Regions from separate parts of the Bacillus sp. BACIII genome, predicted to be linked through region 2. Evidence: riboswitches for the same ligand, from Rfam matches in the RefSeq annotation. Region 2 holds a riboswitch; each other region holds the start of a gene.
The links. A riboswitch is a leader RNA that binds a small molecule or an ion and turns the genes downstream of it on or off. The one in region 2 is predicted to bind S-adenosylmethionine.
Positions count from the first base shown of each region.

Region 1: it holds a riboswitch for S-adenosylmethionine, as region 2 does, so the genes downstream of both, ACXN9U_RS06800 (phosphoadenylyl-sulfate reductase) here and mtnW (2,3-diketo-5-methylthiopentyl-1-phosphate enolase) in region 2, are expected to answer to the same signal.
Region 3: it holds a riboswitch for S-adenosylmethionine, as region 2 does, so the genes downstream of both, metN (methionine ABC transporter ATP-binding protein MetN) here and mtnW (2,3-diketo-5-methylthiopentyl-1-phosphate enolase) in region 2, are expected to answer to the same signal.
Region 4: it holds a riboswitch for S-adenosylmethionine, as region 2 does, so the genes downstream of both, metK (methionine adenosyltransferase) here and mtnW (2,3-diketo-5-methylthiopentyl-1-phosphate enolase) in region 2, are expected to answer to the same signal.

Region 1 is NZ_CM174437.1:1,429,299-1,434,113, reverse strand. Features, by position in the region: gene ACXN9U_RS06815 (dihydroorotate dehydrogenase) at 1-412, shown strand, start outside; gene pyrF (orotidine-5'-phosphate decarboxylase) at 381-1,100, shown strand; gene pyrE (orotate phosphoribosyltransferase) at 1,097-1,729, shown strand; SAM riboswitch class I at 1,830-1,934, shown strand; gene ACXN9U_RS06800 (phosphoadenylyl-sulfate reductase) at 2,061-2,762, shown strand; gene cysP (sulfate permease) at 2,775-3,839, shown strand; gene sat (sulfate adenylyltransferase) at 3,887-4,815, shown strand, end outside.
Region 2 is NZ_CM174437.1:1,675,114-1,679,928, forward strand. Features, by position in the region: gene spo0E (aspartyl-phosphate phosphatase Spo0E) at 204-464, opposite strand; gene ACXN9U_RS07810 (1,2-dihydroxy-3-keto-5-methylthiopentene dioxygenase) at 735-1,274, opposite strand; gene ACXN9U_RS07815 (methylthioribulose 1-phosphate dehydratase) at 1,290-1,919, opposite strand; gene mtnX (2-hydroxy-3-keto-5-methylthiopentenyl-1-phosphate phosphatase) at 1,877-2,581, opposite strand; gene mtnW (2,3-diketo-5-methylthiopentyl-1-phosphate enolase) at 2,578-3,792, opposite strand; SAM riboswitch class I at 3,874-3,973, opposite strand; gene ACXN9U_RS07830 (pyridoxal phosphate-dependent aminotransferase) at 4,010-4,815, opposite strand, start outside.
Region 3 is NZ_CM174437.1:3,078,052-3,082,866, forward strand. Features, by position in the region: gene metQ (methionine ABC transporter substrate-binding lipoprotein MetQ) at 1-402, opposite strand, end outside; gene ACXN9U_RS15080 (methionine ABC transporter permease) at 416-1,084, opposite strand; gene metN (methionine ABC transporter ATP-binding protein MetN) at 1,077-2,102, opposite strand; SAM riboswitch class I at 2,208-2,314, opposite strand; gene ACXN9U_RS15090 (SCP2 sterol-binding domain-containing protein) at 2,426-2,776, opposite strand; gene ACXN9U_RS15095 (thioredoxin family protein) at 2,873-3,193, opposite strand; gene ACXN9U_RS15100 (toprim domain-containing protein) at 3,202-3,564, opposite strand; gene ACXN9U_RS15105 (YusG family protein) at 3,632-3,868, opposite strand; gene gcvH (glycine cleavage system protein GcvH) at 3,923-4,306, opposite strand; gene ACXN9U_RS15115 (arsenate reductase family protein) at 4,366-4,722, opposite strand.
Region 4 is NZ_CM174437.1:108,126-112,940, forward strand. Features, by position in the region: gene ACXN9U_RS00690 (alpha/beta hydrolase family protein) at 1-522, shown strand, start outside; gene ACXN9U_RS00695 (DUF2584 domain-containing protein) at 580-822, shown strand; gene pckA (phosphoenolpyruvate carboxykinase (ATP)) at 865-2,448, opposite strand; SAM riboswitch class I at 2,646-2,784, shown strand; gene metK (methionine adenosyltransferase) at 2,954-4,156, shown strand; gene asnB (asparagine synthase (glutamine-hydrolyzing)) at 4,300-4,815, shown strand, end outside.

The sequences.
Region 1 (4,815 bases), 250 kb from region 2:
GAAAGCGATTGAAGCGGCCGGTGCTGACGGGCTGACGATGATTAATACACTCGTCGGGATGAGGCTCGATCTTAAGACGGGACGGCCGATTTTAGCAAATAAAACGGGCGGACTGTCAGGCCCGGCGATCAAACCGGTCGCCATCCGGATGGTATACGAAGTCAGCCAGGCCGTTGACATTCCGATTATCGGGATGGGCGGCGTCCAGACCGCAGAAGATGCATTAGAATTTCTTCTCGCCGGAGCAAGTGCAGTTGCCGTCGGGACGGCCAACTTCGTCAATCCGTTCGTCTGCCCGGAAATCATTGAACAGCTCCCTCGTGTGCTGCGCCAATACGGTTATCAATCTGTAAGTGAATGCATCGGAAGGAGCTGGAAACATGCAGAACAACCTGCCCATCATCGCGCTTGATTTTGCATCAGGAGAAGAAACTTTAGCGTTTCTAGATTTGTTTAAAAAGGAAAGGCTGTTTGTCAAAACGGGGATGGAACTTTTTTATCAGGAAGGACCCGCCATAATTCACCAATTAAAAGAACGGAACTGTGATATATTTTTAGATTTGAAGCTTCATGATATTCCGACTACAGTCAATAAAGCGATGAAGCGGCTTGCGGGCCTCGGCGTTGATCTCGTCAATGTGCATGCCGCAGGGGGCGGACGCATGATGCGCGCAGCTCTTGAGGGGCTTGAAGAAGGCACGCCGGCAGGCAAAAAACGCCCGTCATTAATCGCAGTCACCCAGCTGACGAGCACTTCAGAGCAGATGGCGAAGGAAGAGCTTCTGCTGCAAAAGCCGCTGTTAGAAACGGTTGTACATTACGGCAAAATGGCTGAAGAGTGCGGGCTGGACGGAGTGGTATGTTCAGTTCATGAAACAAAAGCCATTTATGAAGCGGTCCGGCCGTCATTTCTGACAGTCACTCCGGGCATCCGCACGGCCAATGACGCAGCTGATGATCAAGTCCGGACGGCGACTCCGTCATTTGCGAAAGAAAACGGTTCGTCTGCCATTGTCGTAGGCCGTTCAATTACAAAAGCGGAAAACCCCGTTAAAGCATATGAAGCCATTAAACTGGAATGGGAGGGCGTTCGCCGATGAAACAGGCTATCGCAAAACATCTATTACACATTGAAGCTGTCTTTTTACGCCCGAATGAGCCGTTTACGTGGGCGAGCGGCATTTTATCGCCGATTTATTGTGACAACCGTCTGACATTGTCGTATCCAAAAGTGAGAAATAATGTGGCGGACGGGCTCGGCAGACTGCTGAAAGAGCATTTCCCCGAGGCGGAGATGATCGCGGGCACTGCCACGGCAGGCATTCCGCATGCTGCGCTTCTCGCAGACCGTACAGGCGCTCCGATGTGCTACGTCAGAAGCAAACCGAAAGCGCACGGCAAAGGAAATCAAATAGAAGGCGCCGTTAAAAAAGGACAAAAAACAGTCGTGATTGAAGACTTGATTTCTACCGGGGGCAGCGTGCTTGAAGCTGCGGCGGCCCTTCAAAGAGAGGGCGCGGAAGTTCTCGGCGTCCTTTCAATTTTTACATACGGACTGCCGAAAGCAAGAGAAGCCTTTAAAAAAGCGGGTCTGCCGTACTACTCGTTAACAGATTATGACACGCTGATTGAAGTAGCGCTTGAAAACGGAACGATACATTCAGATGACATTGAGAAACTGAAATCATGGAAACAAAATCCCGAGTCAAAAGATTGGTTTAAAAAATAATGACAATAAAACAGGCCTCAGGGCCTGTTTTATTATTCCTATCAAAAAACTCGGGTTGACTTCTGTTAGAATTGTGCTAAAATTTAGTACAAATCTAAAAAGCTTATCAAGAGCGGCTGAGGGACTGGACCGATGACGCCCGGCAACCTGCGTGTCATGCAAGGTGCCGCATCCAGAAAAATGCACAGCATTTTGAAGATAAGGGCTATAACGGGTCACTGTCTTTCATTCCGCTGGATTGAAAGTTTTTTATATGAAAAAAGATTGAGGGATAAGACAACCGGCAGAAAACAACAGCTGTTTGATTGTCTCCGGGAGGAGGAAAGAAAAAATGCTAACGTATGACACATGGGAGGAACCGGCGATTACATTTCCGGAAGACGATTCCTATAAAGGCGCGCTGTCCGTTTTAAAATGGGCATACGGCCACTACGGAGACCAGCTTGTTTACGCGTGCAGCTTCGGGATTGAGGGAATCGTCCTGATCGATTTAATTTCTAAAGTGAAAAAAGACGCGGAAATCGTGTTTCTCGATACAGGACTTCACTTTAAAGAAACATATGAAACGATCGAAAAAGTGAAAGAACGTTACCCGGGACTGAACATCATCCTGAAAAAGCCCAGCCTTACTCTTGAGGAACAGGCCGAGGCTCACGGAGATAAACTGTGGGAAAGAGAACCGAACCAGTGCTGCTTCATCAGAAAAATTCTGCCGTTAAGAGAAGCGCTCGCCGGGCGTCCGGCATGGCTGTCCGGCCTCCGACGCGATCAAGGGCCGAGCCGGGCGAATACGAATTTCCTGAATAAAGACGATAAGTTTCAATCCATTAAAGTATGCCCGCTGATCCACTGGACGTGGAAAGACATCTGGAGATATACATCCAAGCATGAGCTGGATTATAACATTCTTCATGATCAGGGCTATCCGAGCATCGGCTGTGAACCGTGCACTTCACCTGCGTTTACCGCAGAAGACCTGCGGAGCGGCAGATGGAACGGAATGGCAAAAACAGAATGCGGACTGCATGAATAAAGGAGCTGCACAATGGAATTAGCCGCTATTTTATTCTGCCTGTTTTTCGCCATGAATATCGGAGCCAGCGGAGCCGCGGCTTCAATGGGGGTCGCTTACGGTTCCGGCGCCGTTAAAAAGAAAACGTATGCGCTGATTATCTGCGCGGCCGGCGTCCTGTCAGGGGCGGTTATCGGCGGCGGAGAAGTCGTTAAGACGATCAGCGGCGGAATCATTCCCGAACAGACCATTACGCTCACCATTGTGTGCATTATTATCGGAGCGGCGGCGTTATCGTTATTCACGGCGAATGTGCTCGGCATTCCGCTGTCGACAAGCGAGGTCACCGTTGGGGCGATTGTCGGGGTCGGCGTCGCGTACAAAGTATTGTTTCTGCAGCATCTTTTGGTCATCGTGATTTTTTGGGTGCTCGTACCGTTTGTTGCGTTCTGTTTCACGTTTCTCGTATCGAAGGTATCCAGTTCTCTGAATATTCGAGTCATTTCGAGCCGGAAACAGAAGGTTTTGGGGGTTGTCCTGCTTATTGCGGGGTTTTGGGAAGCTTTTTCAGCCGGAATGAACAACGTCGCAAATGCGGTAGGGCCTTTAGTTGCCGCCGGCGTGCTCAGCGTGTCCAAAGGGACGCTGTACGGAGGTATCTTTGTCGCTCTCGGCGCTCTGCTTTTAGGACGCAGAGTGCTTGAAACCAACGGGAAAAAGATTACGAGATTTTCCGCCGGCGAAGGCATACTGCTTTCCGGAACCGGAGCCGGACTTGTCATTATCAGTTCCGTGTTCGGTCTGCCGGTTCCTTTGGCGCAGGTGACATCATCATCAATCATCGGTATCGGAATGGCCAAAAACGGGCCGAACGTTTTTCATAAAGAAGTCGTGAAAACGATGCTCAAAGTATGGGTCGTTTCGCCGTTTTTGTCACTGTCGATTTCGTATCTGCTTGTCTCTCTGCTGTTAAAAGGAGATTACTATTCCATCTTTATGATGGCCAGCGTGCTTTTGGCAGCTGGCGGAGCCGCCAGTCTGATGAAAGCCATCCGAAAAGAGAAACGCTCTGTCCATGAACAAGGCGGGGGCATTTAACTATTAATCTGAGTTTATTTATCTGTTAACTGGGAGGAAAATGTACTATGAGTCTAGCACCGCACGGAGGAACATTAGTTAATCGGGTGAATGAGCAGTATGATCTTACATCCGTCCAAAAAGAAATTGAGCTGGATTTGATTTCGTTTGCTGATTTAGAGCTGATCGGAATCGGAGCCTACAGCCCGATTGAAGGATTTTTCACAGAAAAAGATTACGTGTCAGTCGTTGAAAATATGCGTCTGGCATCCGGGGCTGTCTGGTCTTTGCCGATTACGCTTCCGGTCGATTCAGAAAAAGCGGCTGAGCTTGCTGTCGGAGACACCGTAAAACTGACTTACGGCGGAGAAACATACGGCGCAGTGGACATCGAAGATATTTATACGCCGGATAAACAAAAAGAAGCCGTTCACGTATATAAAACCGATGATGACGCTCATCCAGGCGTGAAAAAACTATTTTCACGCGGCGATACGTATGTCGGCGGGCCGATCACATTAATTAAAAAAGCGTCAAAGCAGTTTCCTGAGTTTACATTTGAACCTGCTGAAACGAGACGAAGCTTTGAAGAAAAAGGCTGGAAAACCATCGTCGGTTTCCAAACGAGAAATCCGGTTCACCGCGCTCACGAATATATCCAGAAAACCGCGCTTGAGACGGTTGACGGCCTGTTTTTGAACCCGCTCGTCGGTGAAACAAAATCAGATGATATTCCGGCGGATGTCAGAATGGAAAGCTATCAGGTGCTGCTCGATCATTATTATCCGAAAGACCGCGTTTTCCTCGGTGTATTTTTGGCGGCAATGCGGTACGCGGGACCGAGAGAAGCCATTTTCCACGCGCTTGTCCGCAAAAACTACGGATGCACGCATTTTATCGTCGGCCGCGATCATGCCGGCGTCGGTGATTACTACGGCACATACGAAGCGCAAGAGCTGTTTGATCAATTTACAGCGGATGAGCTCGGGATTACACC
Region 2 (4,815 bases):
CACCCTGAAAGAGGGTGTTTTTTATATAAGAAGAATATGTGTAAGAGGATATACAGGGGAACGGCATCATAGCCGGCAGATAGATACGAGGCGCTTCGTGAGCTGTGCCAGCGGAAAAGCCCGCTGACTGTACGCGGTCATCTTTTTAGATGCGGCGGTTGATCATGAAGCGCATTCAGTCTTCGTTATCTGTTTATCATCAATCATTTGTTTGCTTCATATGCAGGCATGACGTCACCGCGGGAGAACAAGCCTATTTTCTTCACAAGGCCCTGTATTCCTTGGTGATGTGTGCGTTCACGGTTTATCAGCTGCTGATACGCGTTCATCAGACTGTCCAGTTCCTGGCTGTGTCTGATCGTGTCATATCCCGTAAATCCCTGCCTGTTAGCCGCATCTATCATCATTTTTCTCTTTTCATCAATAGATACTAGCAATTTTTCTTGTTCAGAATAACTGCCCATTCACTTCACCCCTCACCGCTAAAAGAATAGGAAACAAGTTTGATTGGGTTATTGAGCATTATTACAGATTATACTTTATTTGTAAACATTTTTTTACTAAATAACTTAATTTTTCATTTCATATTGGAATCTTTACTATGATTACGAGAATAATACCCATTCAGGTAATGATATAAACAAAATGCGCCCATTTAATGCATAAAAAAACAGAGATTTTATATTACAATAAAAAACCTCTCATGCGGCTGACCGCATGAGAGGTTCGGACATCTATCCGTTTTGCACACTTTCATTTTCATAAATCGGCACCCATCCTTCAGTCGTCACGAAGATTCGGATTGCGACGACCCGGCGGTCCTCCTGAAGCGTAAAGTAGTGGCGGATGTTCTCCGGAACCGAAATCAAATCCCCCGGATTTAAACGGACATCAAAAAAAGTGCCGTCTTTGCCCTGAATGACGAAGATGCCGTGCCCGCTGACGATAAATCGGACTTCATCATCCGTGTGGTGATGTTCTCTTTGAAAATTTTTCAACAGCTCATCAAGATTGGGTGTTGTATCTGATAAAGAAATGACATCCTGAGACCGATAGCCGCGCCGGGCTGAAATATCCTGAATCTCCTTGTCAAACACCGTGAGAATCCGGTTTTTTTCATCTTCGGTTAGATCGTATTTCTCCGAAAGCTCAGGCGGAAGTTTTTCAATGTTCCACTGCTCATAGATCACCTCTTGTTCGTCTAAAAAGCGCGCTACTTCTTCCTGATGTTCAATGATCGTATTCTTTTCGTCATGAATTCTGATTGTCGCCATTTTGCATTCCTCCTTTTATTTTACAAGCTGCGGCCGAAGTGACAGAAGCTTGATGTGACAGCTGAATAAAAATTCATAGGCTTCCAGCACCCTTTTCGCCTCAAACGCGGTCCGCCCCCATGCTGTAATGCCGTGATTGCGGATTAATACCGCGCCTGATCCGGCGTCTGCATGGCGCGCGAAGCTTTCGGCCAATGCCGGGATGTGCGCCGGATTGTCAATGATCGGAACGGTCACCGACGCGTTTTCCTCCCACAATCCGAGCGCCTTAATAATCTCCTGCCCCTGAAAGGTGATCTGTTTTTCATCCCCGTAGAGCTCTGAGATGACATTATTATTAACGGTATGGACATGCAGACAGCAGCCCGCGTCTGTCTTTTGGTATAAGTACGTATGGAGAAGCGTTTCTGCCGAGGGTTTTAAGGAATGGCCGGTCTCAGCGGGCTCCCCGTTCTCATCGACTAAGAGAAAATCTTCGTCTGTTTCTTTTCGTTTGTCTTTTCCGCTTGCCGTAACGAGAAACGTCAGCGGCCCGTCGGATACTTTGATGGAAAGATTCCCGCTTGTAGCCGGGAACCAGTCTCTTTCAGCCAGCTCACGCTTTACTTCGGCAAGTTCGCGCCAGCGTTCTTCTTTTGCAGCCATGCCTGCACCTCCCCGATATTTTCGATGCCTGTTTTCACTTCATGAAAATCTTGAAAAGGCTGATGCCGAAGACCAAGCTCTTTGCATTCAGTCAAAAGATAATCTCTCGCAAAACACATATCGGATAACTTTGCAGCCTCGACATCCGTCACCGAATCACCGATCATAATGAGAAATTTCTGCCGGTCGGATAGCTTCCGGATGACTGACGGTTTGCAGCAGCCGCACTGATTCGTGCAGGCTTCGTCACAGGCGTGCGGCCAATTGATATGAATATATTCATTGTCAAAGGATGCATGATTGCAAAAGATCCGCTCTTTTTCTACGATGCCTTCTAAAAGCGGATGCACAAAAAAGTCCATCCCTCCGCTTACGATGTAAAACGGGAGATCGTTTGACCGGACAAACGAAACAAAATCCAAAAAGCCGTCCCGTATTTTCGCATCCTCCAGAATAAAGTCCGTCAGCTCTTCTTTTAAGCTGCTCGGCAGCAGCCCGAACATCCGGCCGACTCCTTCCTGAATTGATATACTTTTAGACAGAACACCGTCTTTTAATTCAAGCCACTCAGGGGGTGCGAATTTTTTCATCATACTGACAATGTTGTCGTTCATGGTGACTGTTCCGTCGAAATCACAAATAATCAGCGGTGTGCGGGTCATACGGTTTCCGCCTTTCCCCATTTGTCTAATGCGAGCTGAAGATCTTTGCACGACGCGGCTTTTTCTTCAATCGGCTGTGCTTCAAGCACCGCATCAATGATGGCGCGGAACGCTCTTCCGCCGCCCTCGGCTCCTTTCGGATGGCCGTGGATGCCTCCGCCTGCATTGATGATGTGATCAATACCGAAATCACGCATCAGCAATGGCACCATGCCGGGATGAATGCCTGCTGACGGGACGGCAAACGTCGGGTGAAAGACGTCGTCTTTTACACATTCATGATGGATCGCAAGTGCGGACTCCTTCGGAAGAGCAACAGATCCGTATGGTGACGGAAATAAGCTGAAATCGGCGCCGCAATAGCGGTTCAGCTTGCCGAGCAAAAGGGCGTGCGATAAACCGTAAACTGGAGATGATGTAAACGCGCCGCTGACCGCCGGATGCGCCATAATCGGAAGCGGGATTTCCCCGTCTTCAGCAAGGCTTTGCATGACGTCTAAGCCGTAGGCGAACACATTCAGTAAGAGGGCGTCTGCCCCGAGTTCTGCCGCGCGTCTTGCTTTATCCCGCAATTCAGAAGTCCTCCCCGTCAGGTTTACGGCGTACAGCGTGTTATGCCCCGTCTCCTCCCGCGTTTCCTTCAGGACTTGTTTTCCTTCGATAATGCGGGTCTCAAACGGAGCCAGTTCATTTTCAAAGAAAATTTCGTCATCTTTAATAAGATCCACGCCGCCGAGCGCCTGTTGTCTGAGCTGCTCTTTAATGTCGGCAAGATCCCGTCCGATCACCCCTTTAAAGATGCTCATCAGAAGCGGTCTTTCAAATTCGCCCAACAGTTTGCGAATGCCGTATATACCGAATTTCGGCCCGGGAAGGGAGCGTTTAAACCCTTCGGAAAATTCAAGATCAGTCAATTTTATTTTTCCGTCCAGTGACAGCTTTCCGAATACCGTCGTCAGGACGGCCGGTATATCTTTTGAAAAGTTCGCCTCAGGATAGGCGATGGTGATAATGGATTGTGTTTCGTTTTCTTTGGCCCCTTCTTTATCCTCAACTTTCACGACCCGGCCTTTATGCTTTCTGAGCTGTTCCTGTTTCACCAGGGGCAGATCCGTCCAGGAGCCTACCGTCAGCCCCGCCGCAATCTGTTCCGCCCGCTTTTCACTGTCCTTTGTGTCTGTCAGAAGATATGTTGCCAATACTTCGCTCATGCGTGAACGCCTCTCTTTCTTTCGCAAAATATAAAAAAGCCTCTTCCTTATGAGCAGAAAGAGGCTTCGTGTTATGTCCGAATCTTATCTCTCAGCTCCTGCTGCAAGAATTAGCACCGTGCTTTATCAGTCGGTTGCCGGGCTTCATCGGGCTCGTCCCTCTGCCTGCTCTTGATAAGAATAATGATTTTATAAAGTATTTTGAATTATCGCATTGTTATCCTGATATGTCAATGCTTTTTCGGGTGAAAAGATTCAGCTTCCCGATCCGTTCCGCAGCTTCTTTAAGTCTTTCTTCACTTGTCAGAAGACCGACTCTTATATAGCCTTCTCCCCATTTTCCGAACCCGTTTCCGGCTGCGACCGCGACATCCGCTTTTTCCAAAAGCAGATCTGAAAACGACTGCGACGTATAACCGTCCGGCACCGGAAGCCATGCAAAAAAGGAACCCGCCGGAGCCGTCACATCCCAGCCGATATCACGGCAGGCTGCAATCCAGGCATTGCGTCTCGACTCATATCTGTCATTTTGCGCTGCGACGCACGTCTGATCCGCCAAAAGAGCGGCGGCTGCCGCCTGCTGCGCCGCGGGAAACAGGCTGACAAACATATGATCTTGATAAAGGTTGATCGCTTCGATGACAGACGCGTTTCCGACGGCAAATCCGACCCGCCAGCCCGCCATGTTATACGTTTTGGACAAAGTATAGATTTCAATCCCCGTTTCTTTTGCGCCTTCTGTCTGCAAAAAGCTCAGCGGTTTATGCCCGTCAAAACCCACGGCCCCGTATGCGAAATCATGAACGACACAAATGCCGTTTTGTTCCGCAAAGCTGACTGTCTCCTCGAAAAACGCTTCTGTCGCCACAGCGCCGGTCGGATTATTCGGATAATTGAGATACAGCAGCTTCGCCTCGTTCTGCACCTTTTCAGGAATTGCGCTGTAATCGGGGAGAAACCCTCTATCTTCCGTCAGCGGCATCATTTCCATTTTCGCTTTCGCCAGGGCGACCCCCGACCAGT
Region 3 (4,815 bases), 1.4 Mb from region 2:
GTTTGTCATGATGATGGTCGCGCCTTTAGGCAGGTCTTTCAGTGATTTGTATTTTTTCGTGTAAATACCGAACGGCTCAAGGTGAACGGCTCCGGCATTCACGAGTTTGTAATCTTTATTTTCTTTCATTTCCTGTTCAAGGTAAGGAACGTGCTGGAAGTAGTTCGCATCCACTTCATTATCAGCTAACGCTTTGTTGTACATTTTGTAATCGTTCAGCACTTTTACTTTTAATGTGTAGCCTTTTTCCTTCAAGAGCGGTTCCGCTTCTTTTAAGATTTCAGCATGCGGTGTTTTTGTCGCGGCGACGACGATTTCCTTTTTATTTGAGCCGTTTGATCCGCAGGCGGCCAAAACTCCCGCGAACACAAGCAGCAGCGCACTTAATACAATCTTTTTCAATGTAAATCCTCCCTTATCTTTTGTCTATTATATTTGTAATCACATCACCGATAATCTGAATGATAAAGACGATGATGAGTATAAATACTGTCGCTACAAACGTTACATCCGTATTGTTGGACTGGTACCCCTCTACATATGCAAGGTTTCCGAGTCCGCCTGAACCGATGGCGCCGGCAATGGCGGTAGATCCGATCAGGGCGATGGCTGTAACGGTGATGCCCGAAATTAACGCAGGCATTGATTCAGGAATCAGCACTTTGAAGATAATCGTCGATGTCTTTGCTCCCATTGATCTGGCAGCTTCGATGACTCCTTTATCGACTTCCCGCAGCGCGATTTCAACAAGCCGGGCGTAAAACGGCGCGGAGCCGATAATCAGCGCGGGCAATGCGGCGTTCGGCCCTAAAATCGATCCGACCAAAATCTTAGTAAAGCCGAGAAGCAGAATAATTAAAATAAGAAACGGAATAGACCTGAAAATATTAACGACCGCCGCAATCACGGTGTTAATGATTTTATTTTCCCATAAGCTTCCCTTGCCCGTTAAAAAGAGCAGAAGACCGAGAATCGCTCCGATGATAAATGAAAAAACTAATGCGATGACCGTCATATAAAGGGTCTCGTATGTGGCCGTCCACAGCTCGGTTAAATCAACGTTCGGGAACCATTTTTCAAACATTTGTGATCACCTCTGCTTCTACCTGTTTGTCTTTGATGAACCTGATCACGTTTTCTACTTCTTTTTCCTGACCGTCAATATGGATGAATAAAGAACCGTAGGCTCCGTCCTTCGTCTGTGAGATTTTCCCCTGCAGAATATTGACGTCCACATCAAAGTTTCGGATCATCTCCGTAATGAGGGGCTGCTCGGCGGCCTGCCCGACAAATGAAAGCTGAATCGTTTTTCCTGTCGCGGTTTCCTGCAGAAAATGCTGGATGGTTTCTTTCGTCTCCTCCGGTTCTGTCACCTGCTGAACGAAACGCTTGGTCATCGGTTCGCGCGGGTTTCTGAAGACTTGGAGCACTTCGCCTTCTTCAACGACTTTCCCGTTTTCCATGACGGCGACTCTGTTGCAGATTTTTCGGATGACGTGCATTTCATGGGTAATGAGCACGATCGTCAGACCGAGTCTGTCATTTATATCGGATAAAAGATCCAAAATTGAATCGGTCGTCTGCGGGTCGAGCGCTGATGTCGCTTCATCGCACAGAAGGACTTTCGGATTATTGGCGAGCGCCCGGGCGATGCCGACACGCTGCTTTTGACCGCCGCTCAGCTGTGACGGATAAGACTTTTCTTTCCCCTCTAATCCGACCAGTTTAATCAGTTCATCGGCGCGGCGGACCCGTTCGCTTTTTTTCACGCCGGCGATTTCCAGCGGAAACATAATATTCTCCCGGACGGTACGCGACCACAATAGGTTAAAATGCTGGAAAATCATGCTGATTTCCTGGCGCGCTTTTCTCAGCCCGCGGCTGCTTACTTTATTTAATTCCGTCCCCGCGACTTCCACGATGCCTGACGTCGGCTTTTCAAGGCCGTTCAAAAGACGGATTAAGGAACTTTTACCAGCTCCGCTATATCCTATAATTCCAAATATTTCGCCCTTTTTGATATCAAGAGTGACATCTTGGACAGCATTGACATCCCCATGCTTCGCTTTGTACATTTTTGAAACATTTTGAAGATGGATCAAAGCAATCACCTGCCTTACACTATTCTAAGAAATCTTCCGGTTTTCTACGCAAAAGAAAAGCCTTTCTGCAAAAATGAGCAGAAAGGCTTATTGAAAAAGGCCTTTCTCTCATCTTTCAAAGCAGACCGCTTCGAGTGAATTGGCACCATTTCAACAATGTTGATGGTTGCCGGGCTTCATAGGGCACTTCCCTCCACCTCTCTTGATAAGAGAAAACATATCGTATTTTCGTCCGGAAATTCTTACTGTAGAATAGCACGGCGAATGATAAAAAGTCAATAAAATAAATAATGGAAGCTATTGTCACATAGTAGATTGGCTGTTTACGGCCGTTTGCTGATCGTCTGAAAAAATCCGTTTGTCAGCCAGAGGATGGCCTCCAGCTTCAGCAGGGCCCGGAATGATCCTTTCACTTTGAGTTTTCCGCTTTGGATGAGCTTCTGCAAAGAGACATCACCGTGCAGGAGATGGATGATTTCCGCCTGGTTTCCGTAAAAGGTCAAATTAGATTTTTCCTTTGAAACTGACGTTTTTCTCATTTCTCCCTGTCCGTTAATTGAGACCGTTAAGGCTTCTTTTTCTCCCTGGAATGTAATCAGCAGCGTTGAGGCGTTTAATAGCGGTTTCAAAAACAGATGCTGTCCGTCATTCTCCAAAACTTCTATTTTCTCCACTCGTATAACCTCCCGTTTTAATGGCCATACATACACTTTCTCTTTTTAACGGACAGAACCCTTTATAAACCGCACGACATTTTCCAGTAAAAATTGTCACATCGGGAACGTTTGCGATGTTTTTTGTTTAATCAGCTCATATAAATAGGAAACGGAGCGGAAGGCGTATCCTTTCTCAACAAGTTCTCCGCCTTTAAACAGCAAAAAGCACGGAACGCTTTCAATCTGATAGGCTTTGGCGAATGCGGGGGAATAATTCACGTTGTTTTTATAGAAGGCGGTGCCGGGCAGCATTTCTTCGACGACAGAAAGCATCTTGGACGCCAGCTGGCATGTGCCGCAAAACGGGGTGTACAAATACAGAAGATAGACGTCATCCTGAATCAATTCGAGTTCATTTTCTTGGAGTTCTTTCATTTTGATTATCACCTCAGGTCGTTCTTTTTCAAAAATACAGTGTCAGCATCAAAGCCGGCTCTGATCAGCACAGATGCGAGATGATGGCCCGGGCACGACTCGACTTGCCTGTATGTTCTGTCTATATAGATATGGCTCGCTTCGGGAAGCTCCCGTTTCAGCTGTTTTCTTAATTTTTCTCCGGATTCATCTGCGTCCGTTAATATAAAGACGTCTCTGTCAAACAGGCGGTCCGCCAAATCTTCCAGTTCGGTTTGGCCGATCGTCCCGTTTGTACAGACGATTTCCGCGGGTTCGATGAGCACTTCTCTGACTTTGATTTTATCCGATTTCCCTTCTACGATGATCACCTTTTCATCTTCGTTGTTCATAAGCATCACCTGCCGATTGTTTTAGCGTCAGATTAAAAAAGAAGGCAGTGAAATTCACCGCCAACTGTTAACACCAGCCGTTCTCATAATCGCAATCCACATATTTCGGATCACTGCCGTTTATGACATCGGCTGTTTTATAAAATTTTTGATTCTCAAATGAAAAGCCCTGTTTGAGCTCGTACTGGTTCATGCCTGTCATCTCGCCGATGGCTTCATTTTCATGAAACAAGGAAAACCGGCCGTTTTGAAAGCGGCCCGTGACGTTTTCCGTCACATCGACCTTTTGTTTATCAAACGCCATATTAGACACCTCCCGTTACAGATAGAATGTCCAAATGGCCCTTTTGCTATCCGATCAGTCTTCCTGTGTCATTTCGTCATATTGCTCGGAAGTCATGAGGTTTTCGATTTCTTCAGCATCAGCCGGTTCCACGACGATCATCCACGCTTTTTCATACGGAGATTCGTTTACGAATTCAGGGCTGTCATCAAGGTCTTCGTTCACTTCCGTCACCGTTCCGTTAATCGGTGCGTACAATTCGGATACGGTTTTGACGGATTCTACGCTGCCGAATGGCTCGTCCGCTTTAATTTCAGCGCCGACTTCCGGAAGCTCGACAAATACGATATCGCCAAGTTCGGCTTGTGCGAAATGTGTAATCCCGATACGAGCTTTTCCGTCCTCAACTTTGACCCATTCGTGCTCTTTGGAATAACGCATATCTTTCGGTGTGCTCATCTAAATCCCTCCAATTTTTTCTTATAATAAGAAGATACCATAATTCTTAGAACGCGGCATTACATCCAATATTTTTCGAATTGGTCTTCTTTGAAGCCGACAGTGACTTTTTCGCCGTCTGTCGTAATCGGGCGTTTCAGGAGCATACCGTCAGATGCCAGAAGGTCAAGCTGTTCATCCTCTGACATGTGATACAGTTTTTCCTTTAGGTTCAGCTCGCGGTATTTCATGCCGCTCGTGTTGAAAAACTTTCTCAGTTCAAGTCCGCTCTTTTCATAGAGGTCTTTAATTTCTTCTTTCGACGGAGTTTCCTCCACAATATGTATTTCGTTTATTTCCTTACCGCGGTCTTCCAGCCATTTTTTCGCATTACGGCACGTTCCGCATTTAGGGTACCAGTAAAAATTTAACGACATCTTCTTCACCCCTTGTAAATGATCGTCGTTATTTTAACACAATCACTTGTAAAAACCTATAACGTTGCTTCATGAAAAAGCGCTCCGGATGAA
Region 4 (4,815 bases), 1.6 Mb from region 2:
GAGGGAAATGAAGATTTTGCGGGAGAGGACAGAGAGGACGCGTTTTCCGCTTTCCGCCTGCTTCGGGATCACCCGAACGTCAGGGAAGGCCGGGTTCATATTTTCGGGTTTTCCCGAGGCGGCATCATGGGGCTTTTGACTGCGATCGAGATGGGGCATCAGGCGGCTTCGCTCGTCTCTTGGGGCGGTGTGAGTGATATGGTGCTTACTTATGAAGAGCGGAAGGATATGCGGCGGATGATGAAGCGGGTGATCGGCGGCACGCCGAAAAAGGTGCCGGATGAATACAGATGGCGTTCGCCGTTTGAAAAAGCAGACCTTATTCAAGCGCCTGTGCTGCTTATCCACGGCGAGAATGATGAAAATGTTTCGATCGAACATGCCCGGATGATTGAGGACAGGCTGAAAACGGCGGGAAAACCGGTGGAAACCTGGTATTACAGCGGTTTTACACATTATTTTCCGCCGCAGGAAAACAGGCGCATTGTCCGGCGTCTGGCGGAATGGATGAAGACAAGGTAAGATAACGGATTTATGATATGATAATAAAGAAAAAGAGAATGAAAGGGGATTTTCATTTTGGGAATGCCTGTTGAATTTAATACAATGATTGTGACAAAAGGCAATGAAAAACGGATAGAGGAAAATATCTTTTTATTGGAGAAAGAGGGCTACCGCGTTTATCCTCTTGATATTCCGATGGACGTGCGCAAAACAAAAAACGGCGAGAAATCCGGCACTGGCGAAGTCCAAAAGCTCGAATGGGCGAACGGCCGGACGAGCATTACATATAGACTCACTTCGCTTCATTCGACTAACTGAAAAAACAAAAGCCAAGGGCAGCAGCGCCCTTGGCTTTTTTGATTAAACGAGAGGTCCGCCGGTTTTGGCAATTGAGTCTGCATGAGAAAACTTTTTAAAGTTTTCTTTAAACTCATTGGCTAAAAACAGCGCCTTTTCATTGTATGCTTTTTTATCGCTCCATGTGTTTTCAGGCTGAAGAACCTCATCCGGAACGCCCGGAACGTGAACGGGACTGTGCAGGCCGAAAATGCTGTCTGCCGTCATATCTGTCTGATCAAGCGTGCCGTCAATTGCGGCTTTTACCATCGCTCTTGTATACGAAAGTTTCATCCGCTCTCCGACTCCGTACCCTCCGCCGGTCCAGCCTGTGTTGACCAGGAAGACTTGAGCGCCGTGCTCGTCGATTTTATGCCCGAGCATTTCGGCATAGACGTGAGCCGGAAGCGGCAGGAAAGGTGAACCGAAGCATGTTGAGAAAGTCGTTTGCGGAGATGTCACGCCGCGCTCGGTTCCCGCGAGTTTGCTGGTGTACCCGCTTAAGAAATGATACATCGCCTGTTCCTTCGTCAGTTTGCTGATCGGAGGGAGCACCCCGAACGCGTCCGCCGTTAAAAAGACGATCGCCTGCGGATGGTCGGCAATGCTCGGCTGCACGATATTGCCGATCATCTCAATCGGATACGCGGCTCTTGTGTTTTCCGTGTAGAAGGAATTGTCGTAATCCGCCTCACCCGTTTTTTCATCAAGCACAACATTCTCAAGAACAGACCCGAAGCGGATCGCACGAAAAATCTGCGGTTCTTTTTCTTCGCTCAGGTTGATACATTTAGCATAACATCCGCCTTCAATGTTAAACACGCCGGAGTCTGACCAGCCGTGCTCGTCATCGCCGATCAGTTTCCGGTCCGCATCGGCTGAAAGCGTCGTTTTCCCCGTGCCGGAAAGACCGAAGAACAAGGCGACATCACCTTTTTCACCGACGTTGGCTGAGCAGTGCATCGGCAGAATATCTTGCTGGGGAAGAAGGAAGTTCATAATGGAGAAAATTGATTTTTTCATTTCTCCGGCGTATTCGGTGCCGCCGATTAAAATGACGCGCTTTTCGAAAGAGACAATGATAAATGTTTCCGAATGCGTGCCGTCCGTCTCCGGATCCGCTTTAAAATGCGGAGCTGAGAGAATGGTAAACGGCTGTGCTTCCGGATCCCTTTCAGCCGTCTCCGGTCTGATAAACAGCTGGCGCGCGAACAGGTTGTGCCATGCAAATTCATTTACGACTGTAATCGGCAGTCTGTATTTTTCATCTGCGCCTGCGAATCCTTCAAAAACAAACAGTTCATCTCTCTGTTTTAAGTAGCTGACGACTTTGGCGTACAGCTTTTCAAACGCCGCTTCAGAAATGGGCTGGTTCACCGCGCCCCAATCAATTTGATTTTCAGTGCTTTTTTCACGAACGATAAATTTATCTTTAGGTGATCGCCCCGTATATGCACCGGTAGTGGCGCGTACGGCGCCCGTAGATGTCAGCGTCCCTTCATTTCGGGTGATCACTTTTTCGGTAAGTTTTGGCGCCGATAAATTATGATGCACATTTGGACTTGCGAGTAATGCTTGAAGATCTGCGGTTAAATCAACTAATTTCATAAAACCCTTCCTTTGCCGGTTTATTTTTATTTCGCTGAATGTGGAATTAGTATAACACATATATAAAAATAGTCTATACTGTTTATTATTTTTTGTTTGTGTTTTTCCATTGCTTCCTGAAATAAAGGCGCGTAATCGCTTTAATTCATATTGACACTTTCCGCCCTTTTACGATAAGATATTTCATTGAGCGGATACTCTTATCCCGAGCTGGCGGAGGGACAGGCCCGATGAAGCCCAGCAACCGGTTTCTCTGTAAAAAAGCAGGTGAATACACTGTGGGAAACCAAGGTGCTAACCTGATGCAAGGTTTAATATTTCCTTGAGCGATAAGAGTGAAAGGCACACAGACCAAACCCTTTCCTCGAGTGGAAAAGGTTTTTTTATTTCATAAAATATGCCAATTAACATTCTCTGATATAGTATGACATTGTATTAAGAGGGAGCGAGTTCCGTATCATATGAGAAGGTCTTTCAAAAGATCTTTTTTCAGGAGGAAAAGTGAATGAGTAAAAACCGTCGACTATTTACATCTGAATCTGTTACCGAGGGTCATCCGGATAAAATCTGTGACCAAATTTCTGACAGCATCTTAGATGAGATTTTAAAAAAAGACCCGAACGCGCGCGTAGCCTGTGAAACATCTGTAACGACAGGCCTTGTGCTGGTAAGCGGAGAGATTACAACATCAACATACGTTGACATTCCGAAAACAGTCCGTGAAACGATTAAAGAAATCGGCTACACACGGGCAAAATACGGATTTGATGCGGAGACTTGCGCTGTTTTAACATCAATTGATGAACAGTCTGCGGATATCGCAATGGGTGTCGATCAGGCTCTTGAAGCGCGTGAAGGCACAATGAGCGATGCTGAAATCGAAGCTATCGGAGCAGGTGACCAAGGTCTGATGTTCGGTTATGCGTGTAACGAAACGAAAGAGCTTATGCCGCTTCCGATCTCTTTGGCGCATAAATTGGCCCGCCGTTTGAGCGAAGTCCGCAAAGAAGACATTCTTCCGTACCTTCGCCCTGACGGAAAAACGCAAGTTACCGTTGAATATGATGAAAACAATAAGCCGGTCCGCATCGATGCGATCGTCATCTCAACTCAGCACCATCCGGAAATTACGCTTGAGCAGATTCAGCGCAATCTGAAAGAGCATGTCATTAATCCTGTCGTGCCTGAGGAACTGATTGATGACGAAACAAAATACTTCATCAACCCTACGGGACGTTTCGTAATCGGCGGTCCTCAAGGTGATGCGGGACTTACCGGCCGTAAAATCATTGTTGATACATACGGCGGATATGCACGCCACGGCGGCGGTGCATTCTCCGGTAAGGATGCGACGAAAGTAGACCGTTCAGCGGCTTACGCTGCGAGATACGTAGCGAAAAACATCGTGGCTGCAGGACTTGCTGATTCTTGTGAAGTGCAGCTTGCATACGCAATCGGCGTGGCACAGCCTGTATCTATTTCCATCAATACATTTGATACAGGAAAAGCTTCTGAAGAGAAACTGATCGAAGTCGTACGGAATAACTTCGACCTGAGACCTGCCGGCATTATTAAAATGCTTGATTTGCGCCGTCCGATCTATAAGCAGACTGCCGCTTACGGCCACTTCGGACGTCACGATGTGGATCTTCCTTGGGAGCGTACTGACAAGGCGGATGCGCTTCGCAAAGAAGCACTAGGAGAATAATTTTATAGCCGCTTATTTAAGCGGCTTTCCCTTTTTGCAGATGCTGCCATGCTTATTTTTTACATAGCGTGAAACCAATGGCGTAACAAAGCGTCTATAAAAAGGGGGTCCAATTAGAAAATTACACTTATGGAGGCTATACTATGTGTGGATTTGTCGGTGTTTTTAATAAGCATCCATTAACTCAAACCGCAGATCAAGAAGAGCTAATCAAACAAATGAACCAAATGATCGTTCACCGCGGTCCTGACAGCGATGGGTATTATCATGATGAGCACGTCGGATTCGGCTTCAGACGGCTCAGTATTATTGACGTAGAAAACGGCGGACAGCCTTTATCATATGAAGATGAGAAATATTGGATCATTTTTAACGGCGAAATCTATAACTACATTGAATTGAGAGAAGAGCTTGAAGCGAAAGGCTACACTTTCAATACAGATTCCGATACCGAGGTGCTCCTTGCGACATACCGTCATTATAAAGAAGAAGCCGCTTCAAAGCTTCGCGGAATGTTTGCGTTTTTAATCTGGAACAAAACTGACCGTGTCATGTACGGCGCGAGAGACCCGTTCGGCATTAAACCGCTGTATTACACAACCATCGGGGACAAAGTGTATTTTGCATCTGAAAGAAAAAGTTTAATGGCCGCTCAAAAC